3 regions of the Pandoraea norimbergensis genome follow, and region 2 is predicted to be linked to each of the others. Evidence: predicted binding sites of a transcription regulator. Region 2 holds the regulator's gene; each other region holds the start of a gene.
What was found. Region 2 encodes sigma-54, which starts transcription at its own class of promoters, with help from an activator protein. Its sites were predicted from a motif close to TGGCANGNAANCTGCTTT; they were not measured.
Positions count from the first base shown of each region.

Region 1 (7,148 bases), 320 kb from region 2:
AGGGCCGCTGCTACGAAAAACGCAGCGGGCACGGCGGCCACGAGGTAGAAGTCGAACGCGCCGGGTGCAAAGCGATGGAACAGCGTCTGCACGACGTAGGTGGCATACGCGCCGACCATCAGAAATTCGCCGTGCGCCATGTTGATGACGCCGATCAGACCGTAGGTGATGGCAAGTCCCAGCGCGGCGAGTAACAGCACGCTGCCTAACGACAGCCCGGCGAAGATTGTGCCGAAGAACTCGCTGCGGCGCTGGGCAGCGGCGAGTTGCGTGAGGGCGATGTCGGCGGCGCTGCGCACGTTGGCGTCGGGTTCTGCATAGCTGCCGTCGGGTTGTTTTGCCACGATGGGCAGCAGCAGGTCGCGCATCTGCGGATCGCCTGCCGAGGCGATCAGGTCGATGGCTTCACGGCGTTTGGCCGGCGACGCATCGTGCAGTGCCGATTGTGCCCAGAGCTGGTCGAGCCGTTTCTTCAGGACCGGGTCGGATTCCTTCTGGCGCGCCTGCTCGATCAATGTCTTGAATGCGGGCGACGGGTTCTGCAACATCGTGTCGATGGCCTGCGCGCGAGCATCGTGGTCGGCGGAGAGGAGGGCACTGGCCGCCGCCGCTGTGCCGACTTTGGCGCGCAGCACATTGTTGAGCGTGAGCGACTGGGCATCGTCGGCTTTGACGGCCGCGCCCGTGATCGGGTCGACGTACTTGTCGCCGTCTTGAATGGCAATGCGCGGGTTCGTGTCGCCGACGGTCACGGCCGTGTCGTCGGCCAGTGCCTTGAGCAAGGCAACGGCTTGCGGCGAGGCGTCTGCGGCGAGGTGGTCGATGGCCTGCGCCTTGGCGTCGAAGTCGTCGCCTGCGAGTGCGGCAACATCGGCATCGGTGACAGCCGCACGCGCGGCCATCGGTGTCATCAGCGCAGCACCCAGTGATAGCAGGACAAGGGTGGCAGCGGTCCAGCGTCTTATCGTTATCATCGAGACGTCTCCGTGCGCTGGCCACGGTCAAAGCGTTGGCCGCTGTTGACCGCTGGTCAGCGCGAGGAATTTGCGCCGCGTGCCGGCCGGTCAGGGCGGCACACGGCGACGGCAAAACATCGGTGGCATCGGACCGGGGTCAGACCGGGCTCAGGCCGGGTTCAAACCGGGGTCAAACCTTATCGGGCTTGCCTTCGTTCCCCGCGATGAACGGGCTCCACGGCTGGGCGCGAATCGGTGCTTTGGTCTTCCACACCACGTTGAACTGACCGTCCGGACGGATTTCGCCGATCATCACGGGCTTGTGCAGATGGTGGTTGCCGTCCATCGCCATGTCGAAGCCGTCGGGCGACTTGAAGGTCTGGCCGATCATGGCCGTGCGGACCTTGTCCACATCGACGCTGCCGGCCTTCTCGACCGCCTGCTTCCACATGTGCATACCCACGAAGGTGGCTTCCATCGGGTCGTTGGTCACGCGCTTGTCGCCGCCCGGCAGGCCCTTCGCCTTGACGTAGGCAAACCATTCCTTCTTGAACGCGTCGTTGGTCGGGTTCTTCACCGTCATGAAGTAATTCCACGCGGCCAGATGACCCACGAGCGGCTTGGTATCGATGCCGCGCAGCTCTTCTTCACCCACCGAGAAGGCGACGACCGGTACGTCAGTGGCCTTCAGGCCTTGATTGCCGAGTTCCTTGTAGAACGGCACGTTCGAGTCGCCGTTGATGGTCGAGATGACCGTGGTCTTGCCGCCTTGGGCAAACTGTTTGATGTTCGCGACGATGGTCTGATAGTCGCTGTGACCGAACGGCGTGTAGACCTCTTGAATGTCTTTGTCGTCCACGCCCTTCGAATGCAGGAAGGCGCGCAGGATCTTGTTCGTCGTGCGGGGGTAGACGTAGTCGGTGCCGAGCAGGAAGAAGCGCTTGGCGCCGCCGCCTTCCTTGCTCATGACGTATTCCACGGCGGGGATGGCCTGCTGATTCGGCGCGGCACCCGTGTAGAAGACGTTCTTCGACATCTCTTCGCCTTCGTACTGCACCGGGTAATAGAGCAACCCGTTGAGTTCTTCGAAGACCGGGAGCACCGACTTGCGCGAGACCGACGTCCAGCAGCCGAACACGGCGGAGACTTTGTCCTTCGTGAGCAACTGGCGGGCCTTTTCCGCGAAGAGCGGCCAGTTCGAGGCCGGATCGACCACCACGGCTTCGAGCGGGCGGCCCATCACGCCGCCCTTGGCGTTGATGTCGGCAATGGTCATGAGCGCGACATCCTTGAGCGACGTCTCCGAGATGGCCATCGTGCCCGAGAGCGAGTGCAGGATGCCGACCTTGATGGGCTGCTTGCTCTGCGCGAACAAGTTGGGCGCCATGCCGGTGAGCGAAGCGGCGCCCGAGAGGGCCGCCATCTGGAGTAGCGTGCGTCGTTTCATGATACGTCTTCCCCTTTCCTGGTTAGACCGGTGGATCCGGTACCAGGGGACTAACGCAAGGGCCGTGCCAGCGACGCGTATTCACTGTGGTCATGGCCGTGCGCTTGCCGTATTGGACGCCTCGGCGCGTGCGCCAACCCCTGAATTCACGCCGGTATTCAAACTTGCATCCAAGTTTCGGGGCGACGCAAAAGGGCGGACTTTCCGGATGGGGTATCCGTCTTTCGGCTGATGGTCAGCCTCAGGAGGGAAGCACGTTGGTGCGAGTACGCGCTGACTTGGTGCGCACTGAATTGGCGCGGAAGGGGGGGCGGATGTGTGGCTGGGTGGATTGCCGCATCGGGTCAACTGCTCATGCAGGGCGGCGGCGTGTTCGAGGCGGGACAGTCAATGCTGTCTGCCATGGTGTGGCATTTTTTGATGCATGATTGGCATTCGTGCCAAATCGGCCGACGGCAAGATGACGACTTCCGACGTTCCCCGAAGTCTCCCGAAGTCTCCTTATCCCGCCAAGACATAGCGACACTCCTATGACCGATGCCGTTGCCGGGCGCACCGCGCCACCGTCCGATCCTGATCAAAGCAGCGAGCCCGCTGCACGCCGCGCCCGCCAACTGGGGCGTCGCTATGCCGCCGTGCTGGCGGCGTGTCAGGCGCTCTATACGGCGGCGCTATCCGTCGATCTCACCCTCACCGGGCTGGTCGGCTACGTGCTGGCGTCCGACAAGGGCTACGCCACGCTGCCGTTCTCGCTGATTACGGTGGCCTCGGCCATTACGACGATCTTCGCCTCGATGCTGATTCAACGTATCGGGCAGCGCTTCGGTTTCGCGTTGGGGGCGGCATTCGGCACGGTGGGCGGTCTGGTGTCGGTGATGGCGATCTACCAACAGCACTTCGCCATGTTCTGCGCAGGGACGGCCTGCGTGGGCGTGTTTCAGGCATTCGCCCGTTACTACCGGCTGGCAGCGGCCGACGTCGTGCCCGTCGAAGACAAGCCGCGGGCCATCTCTATCGTGCTGACCGGCGGTGTGATCGCTGCCGTGATCGGCCCGGCACTCGCTGCCGGTAGCAAGGACTGGCTGGCGCCCGTGACCTTCGCGGGGTCTTACCTCGTCGTCACGTTGTTGTCGGGCATCTCGTTGTTGCTGCTACTGGGTTTTTTGCGCGACTTGCCCGTCCATGTGGCGACCGGTACCGCAGGGGATGCCGCGGCATTGCCCGCGCGCGGACTCGGCGAGATCATGCGCCAGCCGATCTACATGGCGGCGCTCGCCAACAACCTGATCGGCTTCATGGTGATGATGTTCGTGATGACGGCCACGCCGATTGCGGCGGTCGCGTGCGGACACAGCATCGACGATGGGGCGCACATCATCGAGTGGCATTTGGTGGGGATGTACGCGCCGTCGTTCTTCTCCGGGCATCTGGTCAAACGATGGGGCGTGGTGCCGGTGCTGTTCATCGGTATCGGCATGAGCGCGCTGTGCGGCGTGCTGGCGCTGATGTCGACGAGCCTGCCGTATTTCTACGCCGCACTGGCGTTCCTCGGTGTGGGCTGGAACTTCATGTTCGTGGGGGGCACGACGTTGCTGACGTTGTCCTATCGCCCGGCCGAGCGGGCGCGTGCGCAGGCGGCCAATGAATTCATCACGTTTGCTGGTACAGCGCTCGCGAGCCTGTTTGCCGGGCAACTGCTGGCGCGCTTCGGGTGGGCCACGATCAATCAGGCGACGTTCCCGTTGCTCGCCATCGCAGCGCTTGCGACGCTCTGGTACGCCGTCGATGCGCGACGCCGGACCGTGGCGGCGACGGCTTGATGCTCGGGTGCGCGTGGTTTGCGTCGCTGAATGAACACTGAACCGGACACCGCTCCCGAACTGTGATTTGTGATTCGCTATTTGTTATTCGCTAACTCATGACCGAACCTCGCCTCGTCGCCTTCCTCATCGTGCCGCCGTTCGTGCTGCTGGATCTTGCCGGTCCGCTCGATGCGTTTCACGCGGTGATCCGTAACGCGACGGAGCTTGGGCAGCCGGCGCCATATCGCACGGTCGTCGTGTCGGCGCACGGCGGGCCGGTGGAGACGGGCTCGGGGATCACGCTGCACACCGAGCCGATGCACTCGCTGGCGGCGATGGAAGTGGATACGTTGATTGCAGTGGGTGGCGCGGTGATGCATCGGCCTGCGGTGCCGGATGTGGTGGGTGACTGGTTGCGTGATTACGCACCACGCGTACGTCGTGTGTGTTCCGTCTGCGTGGGGGCGTTCATTCTCGGCGCCGCCGGGTTGCTCGACGGACGCCGCGCCACCACGCACTGGCTCGACACGGCCATGTTGCAGACGTGCTATCCCAAAGCGCGAGTGGAGTCAGACCCGATCTACGTGCGCGAAGACCCCGTATGGACGTCGGCAGGCATCACCGCTGGCATCGATTTGGGGCTGGCACTGGTGGAAGACGATCTCGGTGTGGATGTCGCCTTGCAGGCGGCGCGACGTCTCGTGGTGTTTCTCAAACGTGCGGGTGGCCAGTCGCAGTTCAGCCCGCCGTTGCAGGAGCAGTTCGCAGCGGGGGCACCGTTCGGGGACCTGCATGGCTGGATGGCCGATCGTCTGGACGGCGACTTGTCGGTGATGCGTCTCGCCGAGCAGGCGAACATGAGCCCGCGCACGTTCGCCCGCAGCTATCTCGCCAAGACCGGCACAACACCGGCGAAAGCTGTGGAGCGCATGCGTCTCGAAGCGGCGCGCTTTGCGCTGCTCGACTCTGAAGCACCGCTCAAACGCATCGCGTCGCGTGTGGGTTTCGGTGACGAGCAAAACCTGCGGCGCGCGTTCGTGCGTCAGTACGGGGTTACGCCCGCTGCGTACCGTGAGCGGTTTGGCGTCGAGACCTCGCTCTGAGCGCGGTAACGCGCACGCTTCGTACCCGCTTCGCACCTGCTTTTCCCCCTTCCAAAAGCTTCGCGTCACGTACCTTGTTACCTGACGCGCGTCATCGCACAACAACTTTCGGAATTCTCCGATATCAAGCGCTGCGTCATCCGGTCAACATGTCTGCCTGACTGACGCCCCCCTGCTGTCTCTCCAGTCTCCCTCGCATCACGTCTCGTTGGCGGCCCGCAGCCAACGGGACGATTTTTCTCGCGGGCTATCAGGAGATGTCTCCATGACGAAGCAAGCACTCATCGCGCAACTGACCGAAAAGCAGAACGCCGCTAAGGACGACGGTTCGATAAAAGAAATTCCGCAGAGCGAACTTGACCAGATCTCGGGGGCCGGTCGCGGCAACGCGTTTGTGAACGCCACGTGGAGCCGTGCGATGTAACGCACGGTCGAGCAGCGAATCGAGCGGGCGACGGTCGTGCTTCAGACTGCCGCCCGCTTGCAGCGGGAGGAGACACGCCGTGAAACAGTATGTCGAAGTGATTCTCAAGATGTCCGAGCGGTGCAACATCAACTGCACGTACTGCTATTTCTTCAACAAGGAAAACAAGGATTACGAAGACAACCCGCCTTATCTGTCGGCCAAGACGGCAAGGGATTTCGTCCGATTCCTCACGTCGTCGGCGCCGAATCTCAAAGACACCACATTTCAGATCGATCTTCACGGCGGCGAGCCGTTGATGCTGAAGCCTGAGCGCTTCGAGGAGATCGTGACCATCTTGCGCGACGGGCTTGCCGAAGCCGAGGCCGTGCAATTCACCGTGCAGACCAACGCGTTGCTAGTCGACGAAACGTGGCTGGACCTGTTCTCACGTCTGGATATCTATGTGGGCGTCAGCATCGATGGACCGAAGATTTATCACGATGAGAATCGCGTCGACAAAAACGGCGAGGGCACCTTCGACAGAACGGTGGAAAAGATCGCACTGCTTCGGCAAGCCGTGGAAGCGAAGCGAATTCCCGGACTCGGTGCGATCTGCGTGATGAATCCGAAATTCGATGCGCAGCAGGTCTACGACACGCTGACCCGTTCGCTCGGCATCACACAGTTGCAGTTTCTGTTTCCGGATGAAACGCACGACTCGATTGACCCGGCGAATGTGGCGGCGCTGACGCAGTTCAGCAAGGCGCTGTTTCAGTGCTGGATGGACGACGAGCGAGGCACCGTTCGCATCCGGTCTTTTGATCGCGTGCTGGACGCGATTCTTGCTGACGGCCCGCGCAAGGCGGTGATCCATGACGAACTCACCCACAGCACGGTCTTCACGTTATCAAGCGCGGGTGACATCGGGCACGACGACACGCTGCGCAATGTGATCCCCGAGATTTTCTACGCGGGTATGAACGTCGCGGATGTCACGTTCGCCGAGTTTCTCGCGTGGCACGGCACGATCAGCGCGTTGCTGGCGCGGCATTCGGTGGCCAGCGTCTGCCGTGTTTGTGTCTGGCGAGACATCTGCGAGATCGCCACTCGCTCGGACACGGCGCTCCATCGCTGCAAGTCCGGCGTAGCCGACCAACACACCGTGTATTGCGATTGCCTTAAGGCGACCTACGAAAAAGGTGCCGAGTATCTCGCGTTACGAGGCGTACCCATTCGGGACATTTCGAGAAATCTTGTGGAGACGCATTAAATGCAAGGCAAGTTGTTGGTCAGTTCATTTCTGCCTCGGATTTTCCGTCACGGGGCGCTCGCACTTTCATGTCTGTGGCCATTTGCGAACGATGCGAATGCTGGCACATGCAGCGCGCCGTGGCCGAATGTGCAACCGATGCTGGAATCGGCGATTCGATATAG
Region 1 is NZ_CP013480.3:334,812-341,959, forward strand. It holds gene urtB (urea ABC transporter permease subunit UrtB) at 1-974, opposite strand, end outside; gene urtA (urea ABC transporter substrate-binding protein) at 1,147-2,343, opposite strand; gene AT302_RS01450 (MFS transporter) at 2,934-4,223, shown strand; gene AT302_RS01455 (GlxA family transcriptional regulator) at 4,322-5,308, shown strand; gene AT302_RS27470 (hypothetical protein) at 5,574-5,732, shown strand; gene AT302_RS01460 (radical SAM protein) at 5,812-6,984, shown strand; gene AT302_RS01465 (hypothetical protein) at 6,985-7,148, shown strand, end outside.
Region 1: the regulator sigma-54 is predicted to act here: its motif matches at 2,456-2,473, upstream of urtA (urea ABC transporter substrate-binding protein).

Region 2 (7,148 bases):
TTCCCGTCCGACCCTGAGACGCTCGCTACGCTGCCGGGTATTGGCCGCTCGACGGCGGCGGCCATCGCCGCTTTCGCCTACGACGCCCACGCGGCGATTCTGGATGGCAACGTCAAGCGGGTGTTGGCGCGCGTCTTCGGCATCGAAGGCTTTCCGGGCGCCCCGAAGATCGAGCGCGAAATGTGGGCACTGGCGGAATCGCTGCTGCCCGAGCGCGATTTACCGGCGTACACGCAGGGCATGATGGATCTGGGGGCAACGTTGTGCGGGCGCGGCAAGCCGCGTTGCGAGGAGTGTCCGTTCGACAGCGACTGCGCCGCACACGCGACGGGGCGCGAGCGCACGCTGCCGACGTCGAAGCCTAAAAAGGCCCAGCCGGAGCGCTACGTGGATGTGCTGGTGATTCGCGCCGGCGAGCGGGTGCTGTTCGAACGGCGCCCCGACAGCGGCATCTGGGGCGGGCTATGGAGTCTGCCGGAACTCACACCGCCGCTCGATGCTCGCGAGGATGACGACGCCGCACTGCGAGACCGCATTGGCGCGCGCGCGTCGACGTTGGGCGCCGCGCATGGCGTGGTGCGATCGATGGTGCCGCTGCTCGGGCTCACGCATGTATTCACGCACTTCAAACTGCATCTCCGCCCGTGGCTGGTGACGATGGCCCATTCGGCCGAGTCGAGCGTGGCAACGGGGTCGCAGCAGGCGTGGATGAATGCGGGGGAGGTGGCCGGGGCCGGTTTGCCGTCGCCGATCCGCAAGATTGCCGAAGCCCTCGCGCCCGACGACGGGCAATTGTCACTGCCGGCCTGATTCAAGCCGATTGGGTGCGGCTCAGGCGCCTTCGCCGTCCGCAAGTTCGCGGTGGCGTACCAGAACGCTCGACTCGGCGCGAAAGCGCTCGCCGAGCGTTTCGGCGATGAACACCGAGCGGTGCTGTCCGCCGGTGCAGCCGATGGCCACGGTCAGGTAGCTGCGGTTGTCGCGCATGAAGCTCGGCAACCACTTTTGCAGATACGCGCCGATGTCATTGATCATCTCGTCGACTTCCGGAATCGCCGAGAGGAAGTCGATGACGGGCTGGTCGCGGCCAGTGAGCGGGCGCAGTTGCGTGTCGTAGTACGGATTGGGCAGCGAGCGCACATCGAAGACGAGATCGGCATCGAGCGGCACGCCGTGCTTGAATCCGAACGATTCGAACATCAACGTCAGGCCTGCGTGATCGTGCTGCACGAATTCACGAATCCAGCGCCGCAACGCACTTGCGCGCAGATTGCTCGTGTCGATCTGATGCCCCAGCTCGGTCACGCTGTTGAGCATCTCACGCTCTTTCTCGATGGCCTCCACGAGCGACCCGCTGGCATTCACCGGATCGGTCGATGCGGCAGAGAGCGGATGGCGGCGGCGCGTTTCTGAAAAGCGTTGTACCAGCGTTTGCGTGGTGGCATTCAGGAACAACACGCGCACATCGTGGCCGAAACGGCGCAAGCCGCCGACAATCGGTGGCAGATCGGCGAGCGAGCCGCCGCTGCGCGCATCGATAGCGACGGCCAGACGTGTGTAGTTCTGTGTTTCGAGGTATTCGGCGAGCTCAGGCAGAAAGCGCGACGGCAGATTGTCGACGCAGTAGTAGCCAGCATCCTCGAGGACGTTCAGGGCGAGCGATTTGCCCGAACCCGAAACGCCGGTAATCAATACGATCTTCATGGCATTTCCCGGATACAACCATGATGGTAAGCGATTGTGTCGTTCGGGTGTCGGGCTTGAAATTGCGTGAATGGTTCCGCGCGTTTTTCAGGCGTTCGCGCATTTCGGGCGAGATCGGTGCACCAATGAAAACGGCGCCCGTGGGGGCGCCGTTCGCGAACACTGTTGGCGGGCCGGATATCAGGCCGCCGGTTGATTCGACAGGCACTGCTTCATGAACGCCTTGCGGTCGTCGCCCTTCTTGCCGGTGGCGGCCGTGTTGCAGGACTTCATCTTGTCTTGCTGGGTTTGCTTGGCGGCAGGTGCCGGGGTGCCGGCGGCCGACAGACATTGCTTCATAAACGCCTTGCGATCGTCGCCCGTCTTGCCGGTCGCTTGTTGATTGCAGGCGGTCATCTTGTTGTTCTGCGAGTTCGCCTTGGGTGCCGCCGGTGCTGCGGCCGTTTGGGCGAAAACGGGCGATGCGAGCAGCGGGGACAGCAGGAGCAGTGCAGCGAGTGCTTTCTTCATGGTCGTCTCTCCATAGGGTCGGACACGCAAGGGGAAGGACTGCGTGGCGATTACAACATGAAAGAAAACGCGCCGCAATCGCGCGGCGTTGACAGAAAAACGCAGAAATTGCGGTAAACCCGGGGGATTGGGTTGGCCTTTGCGGTGCCGGGGCCTAGAGCAGCTTGCCCTGCATGCCGTCCGGGTCCTGCATGGCCTGGCGCTGACGCTCCATGAAGTCCTTGAGCGTATCGATGCCGCGCAGTTGCAGTATCGTGTTGCGCACGGCGGCTTCGACCAGCACGGCGAGGTTTCGCCCGGCCGCCACTTGCAAGATCACTTTGTTGATGGGCAGACCCAGCACATCGACCGTTTGCGCTTCGAGCGGCAGGCGCTGGAATTCGCCATCGGGGCGGCGCACCAGTTGCACGATCAGCTTGAGCTTCATTTTGCGGCGAACGGCCGTCTCACCGAAGATCGTCTTGATGTCGAGCAGGCCGAGGCCACGGACTTCCAGCAGGTTCTGCAACAGCGGCGGACAGCGGCCTTCGACGAAATCGGGCCCAAGACGCACGAAATCGACGGCATCGTCGGCGACCAGCCCGTGTCCACGGCTAATCAGTTCCAGACCAAGCTCACTCTTGCCGAGGCCCGAATCGCCCGTCAGCAGCACGCCCATACCCAGAATGTCGATAAAAACGCCGTGCATCGTGCAACGTGGTGCGAACACGCGTGAAATGTACAGGCGCAGGCTATCGATGACCGAAGCGGTCGAGAGCGGGGTCGTGAACAGCGGGGTCGATGAACGCGTGCAGCGCAGCACGAGATCGGGCGGCGCTTCGAGGCCGTCGGCCACCACCAGGAACGGCGGCTCCAGCGCAATCACCTCGCCCATATGACGCTTGCGGTTTTCTTCCGTCAGACGCTGGTAGTAGCGCAGTTCGGCTTCGCCGAGCACCTGAATACGGTTCGGGTGGATGAGGTTCAAGTGACCGACGAGGTCGGCGCTCGATGTGGCCGTGGCCACGCTCTCCGGCGTGAAGCCGCGCTCCCACCCCTCATGGCCGGTCAGCCACGACAGCCGCAGCGTGGCGGCGTTGTCGTCGAAAATGCTTTGCGCGTTGATGCCGGTCAGTTCCACCGCGTCGCCTCGTTCGGTTGGGGGTGTGGGGGTCTACGCTACGGGGCTTGTCTGGCGTGTGGGCTCAGGGCTGCCAATTCGCGAGTGCCGTATGAATGTCTTCGGCGCTCGGTGCATTCGACAACGTCTCGCGCATCGATCGATCCGAAAGCAATTGTGCGATTTCGGACAGGATTTCGAGATGTTGCTGGGTGGCTTGTTCGGGCACCAGAAGGAAAAACAGCAGGGACACCGGCTGGCCGTCAGGCGCTTCGAAGGGGATCGGCGCTTCCAGGCGCACGAATGCTGCCATCGGATGCTTCAGGCCCTTGATACGGCCATGCGGAATCGCCACGCCTTCACCGAGCCCGGTCGAGCCAAGTCGCTCGCGCGCGAAGAGATTGTCGGTGATGACAGCGCGGGTGAGCCCGGCATTGCTCTCGAATAGGAGCCCGGCTTGCTCGAAGACGCGCTTCTTGCTGGTGACGGAGAGTCCAAGCAGGATGTTGGACGCAGGTAAGAGTTTGACTAAACGGTTCATCTTGTAATGCGGGCGAACGCGTAGTCGCCCTCCAACCCCCGATTGACCTCGCATTATAGACCACCTGCCGCCGACCCCTGCGCCATTCCCCAGAAATGCGCCGGACCATATAAAAGGGGCCGTTCAACGGCCCCGCGGTGGGTGATGCCAGACTATGACAGACGCAATTGCAGGCGCGAGGTTCCGCGCGGGCTTTCGCCGGTGTCAGTCGACGCGACTACCACGCCAGAAAGCACTCATTGCAGCGGTTCCTGCTCGGGCGGCTGCTGATGCTTGATGGCCTCGCGACCGTGGTCCTGAACCTTGTCCTTGAACTGGATTACCTTGCGGTCGAGCATATCGATCAGCTTGTCGATGGCGGCGTACATATCTTCGTCACACTTCTCGACGAAAATCTCCTTACCCTTGAGAAACACCGTAATGCTGGCTACTTGGCGTCCGGTTTTCTCCTTGGTCTTGTCGACAGAGAGGATCACCTCGGCGCCCATCACTTGATCGAAATGGCGCAACACGCGATCAAGCTTGTTAATCACAAATTCGCGCAGCGAAGGCGTGAGTTCGAGATGGTGTCCACTGATCTTCAGATTCATAGCTGCTCTCCTTGCTGAAATGCCGAAGTGCAGGCCACGTCACAAATGACGGGCTAGCGGGAGTGCGAGCCATTCATGTGACGCAATGTCGCACTGCGGCGTTATGCCCCAGCAGGCCAACACGGCTCACCAGGACTGTCCTACAAAGATTTGCGCAAGTTGACTGCGGGAATTCGCATGGCTTCGCGGTATTTCGCGACAGTGCGTCGCGCCACCACAAAACCTTGCTCTGCCAGCAGTTCCGCGATACGGCTGTCGGAAAGGGGGCTCTGCGGGTCTTCGGCTCCTATCAGTTGCTTGATGAGGGCACGGATGGCCGTGGATGACGCGGCCCCTCCGGCTTCCGTCGCGACGTGAGAACCAAAGAAGTACTTGAGCTCGAAAGTTCCAAATGGAGTGAGCATGTACTTACTGGTTGTCACCCGCGAAATCGTGGATTCGTGTAAACCCAGCGTATCAGCAATCTCGCGCAAAACCAAGGGGCGCATGCCGATTTCGCCGTGGGAGAAGAAGTTCTTTTGACGCTCGACAATCGCCTGCGCGACCCGCAGGATCGTGTCGAAACGCTGCTGAATGTTCTTGATCAGCCAGCGCGCTTCCTGCAATTGCTGTTGGAGGTTCCCGGTGCCCGGATCGTTGCGATTATTTCGCAGAATTCGCGCATACATCTCATTGATGCGCAGACGCGGCATCACCTCGGGATTGAGCTCCGCCGTCCAGCCGCTGCCCTGCCGGCGCACGAGGACGTCGGGAATGACGTAGTCGGCCTGCGGCGTGCCGTAGGCGGCCCCCGGAAACGGGTCGAGCGAGCGAATGAGCTGATGCGCGGCGCGCAGGCTGTCTTCGCCGACACCGAGTACACGGCGCAGTCGCGTGTAGTCACGTGCGGCAAGCAGTTCCAGGTGATCGGAGACGATGCGCAGCGAAATCGTGCGCACCGGGCTCGCAGGCAGCCGCTGCAATTGCAGCCGCAGGCATTCGGACGGGGTGCGCGCGCCGACGCCGGCCGGGTCGAAGCTTTGCAGCAGCGCCAGCGCGGCATTGATCTCTTCGGCTTCCAGCGACAACTCTTCGGCCACTTCCGCCTGAATTTCATCGAGCGTGGTGCCCAAATAACCGTCTTCGTCGAGCGACTCGATCAGAAACTCCACCAGCGCGCGATCGCGCGGCGCGGCCTTGGTCACGCGCAACTGGGCCAGCAGGTGTTCACGCAGATTCGGATGATCGACGTGCAGTTGCGGGCGCGAGTTGTTGTCGTCGTCGTCGGTGGCATTGCCCGTGCGGGCGAAGTCGTTCAGGCTCCAGTCGCTGCCGCTGTCCTGGCCGTTATCGTCGAAGCGCGCTTCGCCATCGAGCTCGCGTGCCTCGTCGTGACCGTTACCCTCTGACGGCGCGTCGTTCGTGCTGCTGACCGATGTCGTGCGTTCATTGCGAAGCGAGCCGTCGGTGCCGACGCGCACGGACCCGGCGAGCCAGTCGTCTTCGCGCTCGAGCATCGGGTTCTGGGTGAGGGCATGCTCGACTTCCTGCTGAAGTTCGAGCGTCGACAGTTGCAGCAACCGGATCGATTGTTGCAACTGGGGGGTGAGGGTCAGGTGCTGCGAGGTGCGGAGTTGGAGGGTCGGTTTCATAACGTTTCTCGCCTTCATTGTAGAGGCTTTGTCACGTCAGCGAAACCGGCCTGCCTCGCTATCGGAGGCAGGGTTTACATGCGAAAAATTAGCTTTACATCCGGAAATTTTCGCCCAGATAAACGCGCCGGACGCTTTCGTCGGCAACGATCTGGTCAGGCGTGCCGGCGGCGAGCACCGAGCCTTCGCTGATGATGTACGCGTGGTCGCAGATACCGAGCGTTTCGCGCACGTTGTGGTCGGTAATCAGGACACCGATACCTCGGTCTTTCAGGAAGCGCACGATGCGTTGAATTTCCAGCACGGCGATCGGATCCACCCCGGCGAACGGCTCGTCGAGCAGGATGAAGCGCGGCTGGGTGGCCAGCGCGCGGGCAATTTCCACACGGCGACGCTCGCCGCCCGAGAGCGACATGGCCGGGTTTTCGCGCAGGTGCGCCACTTGCAGCTCGTCGAGCAACGACTCGATGCGGCGCTCGATTTCATCGCGCTTGAGCGGTTTGCCCTGCGCATCGACCTGCAATTCGAGCACGGCGCGAATATTGTCTTCGACCGTGAGCTTGCGGAACACCGACGCTTCCTGCGGCAGATACGAGACACCCATGCGCGCGCGCTCGTGAATCGGCAGTTCGCTGATCAGGTTGCCATCCAACTGAATCTCACCGTCGTCGGCAGGCACCAGCCCCACGATCATGTAGAACGACGTGGTCTTGCCGGCGCCGTTGGGCCCGAGCAGCCCCACGACTTCGCCGCTTTTCACGTCGAGCGAGACGTCCTTGACGACGGTACGGGCACCGTATTGCTTCTTGAGCGAGCGCACGACGAGCGCGCTGGGCTTGCCGACCATGCCGGCGCCCTGGTTGATGCTGGAAGCGTTGCTTTGGTCGGGATTACTCACGCGGATTCTCTAGGCGTTTGGAAGGCGCCAGCGCCGGCAGGTCGCCCTTGGGCGCTGCGGCGGCAGGCTTGCTCGCGCCGCCGGGCTGCGCTTGGTTTGCGCCCGTGGCATTGCGAGGCGCGAGCGTCGCACGCACGCGGCCGTTCGGATTGTTCGAATTGACCTGATCGGCGCC
Region 2 is NZ_CP013480.3:651,311-658,458, forward strand. It holds gene mutY (A/G-specific adenine glycosylase) at 1-810, shown strand, start outside; gene rapZ (RNase adapter RapZ) at 832-1,704, opposite strand; gene AT302_RS02965 (PsiF family protein) at 1,885-2,214, opposite strand; gene hprK (HPr(Ser) kinase/phosphatase) at 2,369-3,334, opposite strand; gene ptsN (PTS IIA-like nitrogen regulatory protein PtsN) at 3,399-3,854, opposite strand; gene hpf (ribosome hibernation-promoting factor, HPF/YfiA family) at 4,091-4,444, opposite strand; gene AT302_RS02985 (RNA polymerase factor sigma-54) at 4,585-6,075, opposite strand; gene lptB (LPS export ABC transporter ATP-binding protein) at 6,170-6,922, opposite strand; gene lptA (lipopolysaccharide transport periplasmic protein LptA) at 6,966-7,148, opposite strand, start outside.

Region 3 (7,148 bases), 2.0 Mb from region 2:
ACTCGGGCGCGTCGTCGGTCTGGCCGAAGCGGCGTTGCAGCGACACGCAGTCCTGCCACAACTGCACGAGCGAGCGCAGGCGGTCTTCGGTCGCCGAGACGAGCGCGGCATACCAGTCGGAGGCCTCGCCGGGCAATGCCGCCGGCTTGAGCAGATGGGCAGGCGCTGGTGACGGGGCGCCCTGACGCAGCCATGCGACCACGTCGGCCATCTTGGCTTCGAGCGCTTCCGGGGCCCCTTGCGGGTGCTGGCGAAGCGTCTGTACCAGCGATGCGACGGTCGAGAGCACCGGCATCATCATCGTCATGCGCCCGCGCAGTTCTTGCGCATCGCGTACACGCGCCGATGTGTCGGCGTCGTACGAAAGCTGGCTGATCAATTGATCGAGCGCCAGAATGTCGGCCGCCATCCGGTGGCGGCTCATGTGGCGCGAGGCCTTGCCGTCGGGGTCGGCCGAGAGCATGTCCATGGTCCAGCGCGCGGCATCGACCAGCCAGCGGCCCGAGCGATCGTGCAATACCTTCGCCACGCTGGTGGGCAGGATGACCGCGCCGACGACGCTCGCACAGACGATGCCGAGAATGATCTCTTCCGAGCGCGCCACGGCGATGTCGAAGATACCGTCGGGTGTCCCCACCGCAGGCAGAGCAATCAGCGGCAGCGTGTACGACGCGAGCAAAAACACATAGCTGCGCGGCGAGCGATGGAGCAACGAAATATAGAGCAGCGTGCCGGTCCACAGGCCGACCGCGGCCATCAGCAATTCAGGCGTATTGACCAGCGCGGGAACGAAGACGATCGATGCGGCTGCGCCGAGCAGCGTGCCCAGCACCCGGTACAGGGCCTTGGAGCGCGTGGCGCCCGTGAGCGGATGCGACACGATGTAGACCGTGGCCATCGCCCAGTAAGGGCGTGGCAGGCCGAGCGCGAGCGCGATGTAGAGCGCCAGCATCGAGGCGACAAACGCCTTGATCGAGAAAATCCAGTCGCGTGAGGATGGCCAATTGAACACGGTTTACTTCTTGGGGGGCACCATCGCGAGAATGGTCGCATCGGGACCCGTCGCGCTGGAGAGGATTTCGAACACGCGCAACACCGCTTCGAAATCCTCGCGGGGCACGTTGGCGAAAACCTTCGCGCGCAACTGGCTGAGTTCGATTTCGAGCTTTTCGGCGAGCGCTTCGCCGGCCTCCGTCAGCCGCAGCGCGTTGGCGCGCCGGTCGCTGGCATCGACTTCGCGCAGCACGAGCCCGGCGGCGCACAACTGATCGAGCAGCCGTACCAGCGAGGCGCCTTCGAGCCCGACATATTCGGCAAGCTCGACCTGACGCACACCCTGGCCAAGACGGCGGATGAACAGCAGCGGCCCGGCGCTGGCGGCAGAAATGCCGTACTCGACGATTGCGCTTTGCGATAACTGGCGCCACTGCTTACCGGCCAGCAACAGGTGGCTGGTGAAAGCGAAGCGGAGCGATTCTAGGGAGGTCATGGAGAAAGATTATATGTTAACTAATAATTAGGATGCTAGTTAATACGGTATTGCTCCAGACGAAGGAATACCCGTAAGTCCTTGCTGGTATTGGTTTTTAGCCTTGCGCGCGAGGTAACGAAACGGCCCCGCAACGCGCCGATTTCGTGCTGCGGGGCTGTTTTATTTTTGAGAAACGGGAATTTCGGCGGTGGGAGACGTGGTGTGAATGGCCTTCTGCCGGTATCCCCCGGGCTTGCTATTGACCTGTCACCGCCCGCGCCCGCGGGTAAGATACAGACACTAAAATGGCGCCACAGGCACTCAGGAAACACGGCTTATGACATCGAAAGGACTGGATAGCGAATCGTTCGCGCTGCTGCTCGCGACCGTGCAACGTTTTATTCGCGAGCGGCTTGTGCCCGCCGAGAACGACGTCGAAGAAGACGACGAAGTGCCTGCCGCGCTGGTCGAGGACATGAAGGAGATGGGCCTCTTCGGCCTGTCGATTCCCGAGGAGTACGGCGGCATCGGCTTGTCGATGGCGCAGGAAGTGCGCGTGGCCTATGAGTTCGGTCAGACGTCGCTGGCGTTTCGCTCGGTTTTCGGCACCAACGTCGGCATCGGCTCGCAAGGCATTCTGATGGACGGCACCGACGCGCAGAAAAGCGACCTGCTGCCACGCGTGGCGAGTGGCGATCTGGTCATGTCGTTCGCGCTGACGGAGCCCGATGCCGGGTCCGATCCCGCCGCACTCAAGACACGTGCCGTGCTCGACGGCGACACCTATGTCATCGACGGCGTGAAGCGTTTCATCACTAACGCGCCGCGCGCCGGGGCGTTCACGCTGATGGCGCGCACGGGCGGCGAGGGCGCAGGCGGCATCTCGGCGTTCATCGTGCCCGCCGACACCCCGGGGCTCTCGCTCGGCAAGCCCGACAAGAAGATGGGGCAGCGTGGCACGAAGACCTGCGACGTGGTGCTCGACGGCGTGCGCGTGCCGGCAGCCAATATCATCGGCGGCGAGGCGGGCAAGGGTTTCAAAACTGCCATGAAGGTGCTCGATCGCGGCCGCCTGCATGTGGCGGCGCTCTCCTGCGGCATGGCACAGCGCATTCTCAACGAAGCCGTAGCGTATGCGCGCGAGCGCAAGCAGTTCGGGCAACGCATCGGCGACTTTCAACTGGTGCAGGCCATGCTGGCCGACAGTCAGGCCGAGCTTTATGCCGGTTGGTCGATGGTGCAGGACTGTGCGAATCGATACGACGCGAAACCGGCGGGCAAGCGCGACGCCGAAGTGAGCATGCTGGCGTCGTGCGCCAAGCTGTTCTGTACCGAAATGGTCGGGCGCGTGGCCGATCGCGGCGTGCAGGTGCATGGCGGCGCGGGCTATATCAACGAGTACAAGGTCGAGCGCTTCTATCGCGACGTGCGCCTGCTGCGTCTTTACGAAGGCACGACGCAGATTCAGCAACTGATTATCGGCCGCGCATTGATGCAGGACGATTGACGTTTCAGGCGGCATTCGCCCTGATACACTCGCTGGCGTTCGCTGCCCCCAAGAGCTGCCGTCGTGTCCGACCCGTTATCGCAAGGCCCGCAATCGCCATCAACACCCCAGCCGCCGGCACAACCCGCCCGGACGGTGTCGCAAACGGCCTTGCCGTTGCTCGTCGCGTCGACTTTCTTCATGGAGAACCTCGACGCGACGATTATCACCACGTCGCTGCCCGCCATGGCGCACGACTTCGGGGTTGCCCCTTCCGCGCTTTCCATCGGCTTGTCGGCCTATCTGGTCGCACTCGCTGCGTTTATCCCCGCGAGTGGATGGCTGGCTGACCGGCTCGGGCCGCGCCGCGTATTCCCGTCGGCGATTGCCTTGTTCACGCTCGCTTCGGTGCTGTGCGCGATGAGCACCAGCCTCGACATGTTCACCGTGTGCCGTGTGCTGCAAGGGCTGGCAGGCGCGATGATGGTGCCCGTCGGACGGCTCGTCGTGTTGCGCAACACCCCCAAACCGGCGCTCGTTCGCGCCATCGCCACCATCACATGGCCCGGGCTTGCCGCGCCGGTACTTGGGCCCGCGTTGGGCGGCTTCATCTCGTCGACGTGGAGCTGGCACTGGATCTTCCTCATCAACGTGCCGCTGGGCATCGCTGCGTTCGCTGCGGCGTTGTGGCTGGTCAAGCCGTCGCCGGGTCAGCGCAAGCCGTTCGACTTTGCGGGCTTCGTCGCGAGCGGGGTCGGCGCGAGTGCGCTGATGTTCGGCGTGGAGCTGGCCAGCCGCACACCGGCGGACTGGCCGATGGCGATCGGTTGTCTCGTCGTGGGCGGCGTCGCCATGGTGTGGTCGGTGCGGCACTTCCTTCGCACACCGCATCCGCTCATCAATCTGGGCGCGATACGGGTGCAGACATTCGCGGTGGTGGTCTGGGGCGGTTCGCTATTCCGGATTGCCATCGGCAGCGCGCCGTTTCTGCTGCCGCTCATGTTTCAGTTAGCGTTCGGCATGAGCGCGGTGACGTCGGGGTTGCTGATGCTGGCGCTGTTCGCGGGCAACCTCGGGATCAAGCCCGCCACGACACCGATCATGCGGCGCTTCGGTTTTCGTGGCGTGCTGCTCGGTAATGGCGTGCTTGTGGCGATCGGCTTCGCGTTGTGTGCGCTGCTCACGGCAACGACGCCGCTCTGGATCAGTGCGCTCGTACTGCTCTTCGGCGGTATCTGCCGTTCGGTGCAGTTCACGACGTTGGCGACCATGGGCTTTGCCGACGTGCCGCCCGACGACATGAGCGGGGCATCGACCCTCTTCTCAGCGTTGCAGCAGATGACCTCGGGGCTGGGCATCGCGCTCGGCGCGCTGGTGCTCAAGATGACCGAAGTGGCCGGTGCCACGCCCTACAGCGCGGCAAGCTTCCGCTGGACGTTTGTCGTGATGGGCGCGCTGGCGTTGCTCGGCTTGATCGATGGCGCGCGCCTTCCGGCCGATGCCGGCGCACAAGTCAGCGGACATTCGCCCCGGACGGTTCGCTGATCAAGGCGTGCCGCATCGTGGTTCGCCCGCGTCATCGTGGTGCGGGCGAACCGGATCGTGCACTGCTGCGGTGCAGCACGCAGCCTCTGCCTCTTGACTCGCTCCCGGTGGTATTCCCCCCCTCCTGCCTTATCCGGCAACGCTTTGCCGATGACCGTGCGCCCGCTGGCATGCTTGTTGCGTAAGCACTAGCGCTAGCGGCAAAGGCGTCGCGAGCATTGATACCGGTGCGACGTCAGGGGCAAGCCTGCGTTGCACCCAACGGACAACGGCGTCCCTCCGTGCTGCGGCACGGACGGACGCCGTTTTGTTTTTCGGGCGCTGCCACAGGAGCTGTCAACATGCGCAAACCTCGTCTGGTCGTCATCGGCAATGGCATGGCCGGTATCCGCACGCTCGAGGAGCTGCTGGAGATCGCGCCGAATCAATACGACATCACCGTGTTCGGGGCGGAGCCGCATCCGAACTACAACCGCATCCTGCTCTCGCCGGTGCTCGCGGGTGAACAAGCGTTCGCCGACATCGTGCTCAACCCGCTCGATTGGTATGCCGGGAAGGGCATCACGCTGCACTTGGGCAAAGAGGTCACGCAAATCGACCGCCCGCGCCGCGTCGTGCGCTGTGCCGATGGCACCGAAGCGCCTTACGATCGCCTGTTGATCGCAACCGGATCGAGCCCGTTCATCCTGCCGGTGCCGGGCAAGGATCTCGATGGCGTGATCAGTTATCGCGACATTCGCGATACCGAAACCATGATCGAGACCGCTCGCGTCAAGCGTCACGCGGTGGTCATCGGCGGCGGCCTGCTCGGTCTGGAAGCGGCCAACGGTCTGAAGCTGCGCGGCATGGAAGTCACGGTGGTGCATCTGGCCGAGACGTTGCTTGAGCGCCAGCTCGATGCCACGGCGGGCAAGTTGTTGCAGCAGTCGCTGGAAGCACGCGGCCTGACGTTCCGGCTGTCGCATCAGACGGCGGCGATTCTCGGCGACAGTGACGACGGTGCGACCGGTGCCGTGCGCGCGGTGCGCTTTGCCAATGGTGAAGAGATCGCGGCAGATCTGGTCGTGATGGCGGCCGGCATTCGCCCGAACACGACGCTCGCCGAAGCGGCGGGCTTGTACTGTTCGCGCGGCATTGTCGTCTCCGACACGCTCCAGACTTACGACCCGCGCATCTACGCGGTCGGTGAATGTGTGAGCCATCGCGGCGTGGCCTACGGCCTCGTCGCCCCGCTGTTCGAACAGGCCAAGGTCTGCGCGAATCACCTCGCGTTGATGGGCATCGGCAGCTATCGCGGCTCGGTGCTCTCGACCAAGCTCAAGGTCACCGGCATCGATCTGTTTTCGGCAGGCGATTTTCTGGGCGGGGACGGCACCGAAGAAATCGTGTTGTCCGACCCGGCCGGTGGCGTCTACAAGAAGCTCGTGATTCGCGACGACAAACTCGTCGGCGCCTGCCTGTACGGCGACACCGCCGACGGTGCGTGGTACTTCAAGCTGCTGCGCGAAGGGCGCGCGCTGGGTGAGTTGCGCAACAGCATCATGTTCGGTGAATCGAGCGTGGGCGACGTCGGCACGCAAGGGCAAAGCCGCGCCGCGGGCATGGCCGATACCGATGAGGTATGTGGCTGCAACGGTGTGTGCAAGGGCACCATCGTGAAGGCCATCACCGAGAAGGGACTCTTCACGCTCGATGACGTGAAGAAGCACACCAAGGCGGCCAGCTCGTGCGGCTCATGCGCCGGGCTGTGCGAGCAGATTCTGATGAGCACGCTGGGCTCGACTTACGACGCGGCACCCAAAGAAAAGGCGATCTGCGGCTGCACCGACCTGTCGCATGCCGACGTGCGTCGCGCCGTGCGCGAGCATCGGCTGACGTCGCATCGCGCGGCCTACGATTTTCTCGAATGGCGCACGCCCAACGGGTGCGCGACCTGCCGTCCGGCGCTCAACTACTACATGCTCAGCACGTGGCCCAAGGAAGCCGTGGACGATCCGCAAAGCCGCTTCGTCAACGAGCGTGTGCACGCCAACATCCAGAAGGACAACACGTTCTCGGTCGTGCCGCAGATGAAGGGCGGTGTGACGAACGCAAGTGAGCTGCGCCGCATCGCCGACGTCGCGGACAAGTACCAGATTCCGATGGTCAAGGTCACGGGCGGGCAGCGTATCGACTTGCTCGGCGTGAAGAAGGAAGACCTCGTAAGCGTGTGGCGTGATCTGGGCATGCCGTCCGGACACGCCTACGGCAAGTCGATCCGCACCGTGAAGACGTGTGTGGGCAGCGAGTTTTGCCGCTTCGGCACGCAGAACAGCACGCAGATGGGCATCGATCTGGAGACCATGCTCGCGAACATGTGGTCGCCGCACAAGGTGAAGCTGGCCGTGTCGGGCTGTCCGCGAAATTGTGCCGAGGCGGGCATCAAGGACGTGGGCGTGATCGCCGTCGACTCGGGCTGGGAACTGTATGTGGGCGGCAACGGTGGCATCAAGACGGAAGTGGCCGAGTTTCTCGTCAAGGTGAAGACGGCCGAAGAGGTCAAGGAATACACCGGCGCGTTTCTTCAGTTGTATCGCGAAGAAGCCTACTACCTCGATCGCACGGTGCACTACCTCGCGCGGGTAGGACTCGATTACGTGAAGCAAC
Region 3 is NZ_CP013480.3:4,801,874-4,809,021, reverse strand. It holds gene AT302_RS20960 (FUSC family protein) at 1-1,012, opposite strand, end outside; gene AT302_RS20955 (MarR family winged helix-turn-helix transcriptional regulator) at 1,016-1,489, opposite strand; gene AT302_RS20950 (acyl-CoA dehydrogenase family protein) at 1,809-2,978, shown strand; gene AT302_RS20945 (MFS transporter) at 3,042-4,502, shown strand; gene nirB (nitrite reductase large subunit NirB) at 4,844-7,148, shown strand, end outside.
Region 3: the regulator sigma-54 is predicted to act here: its motif matches at 4,669-4,686, upstream of nirB (nitrite reductase large subunit NirB).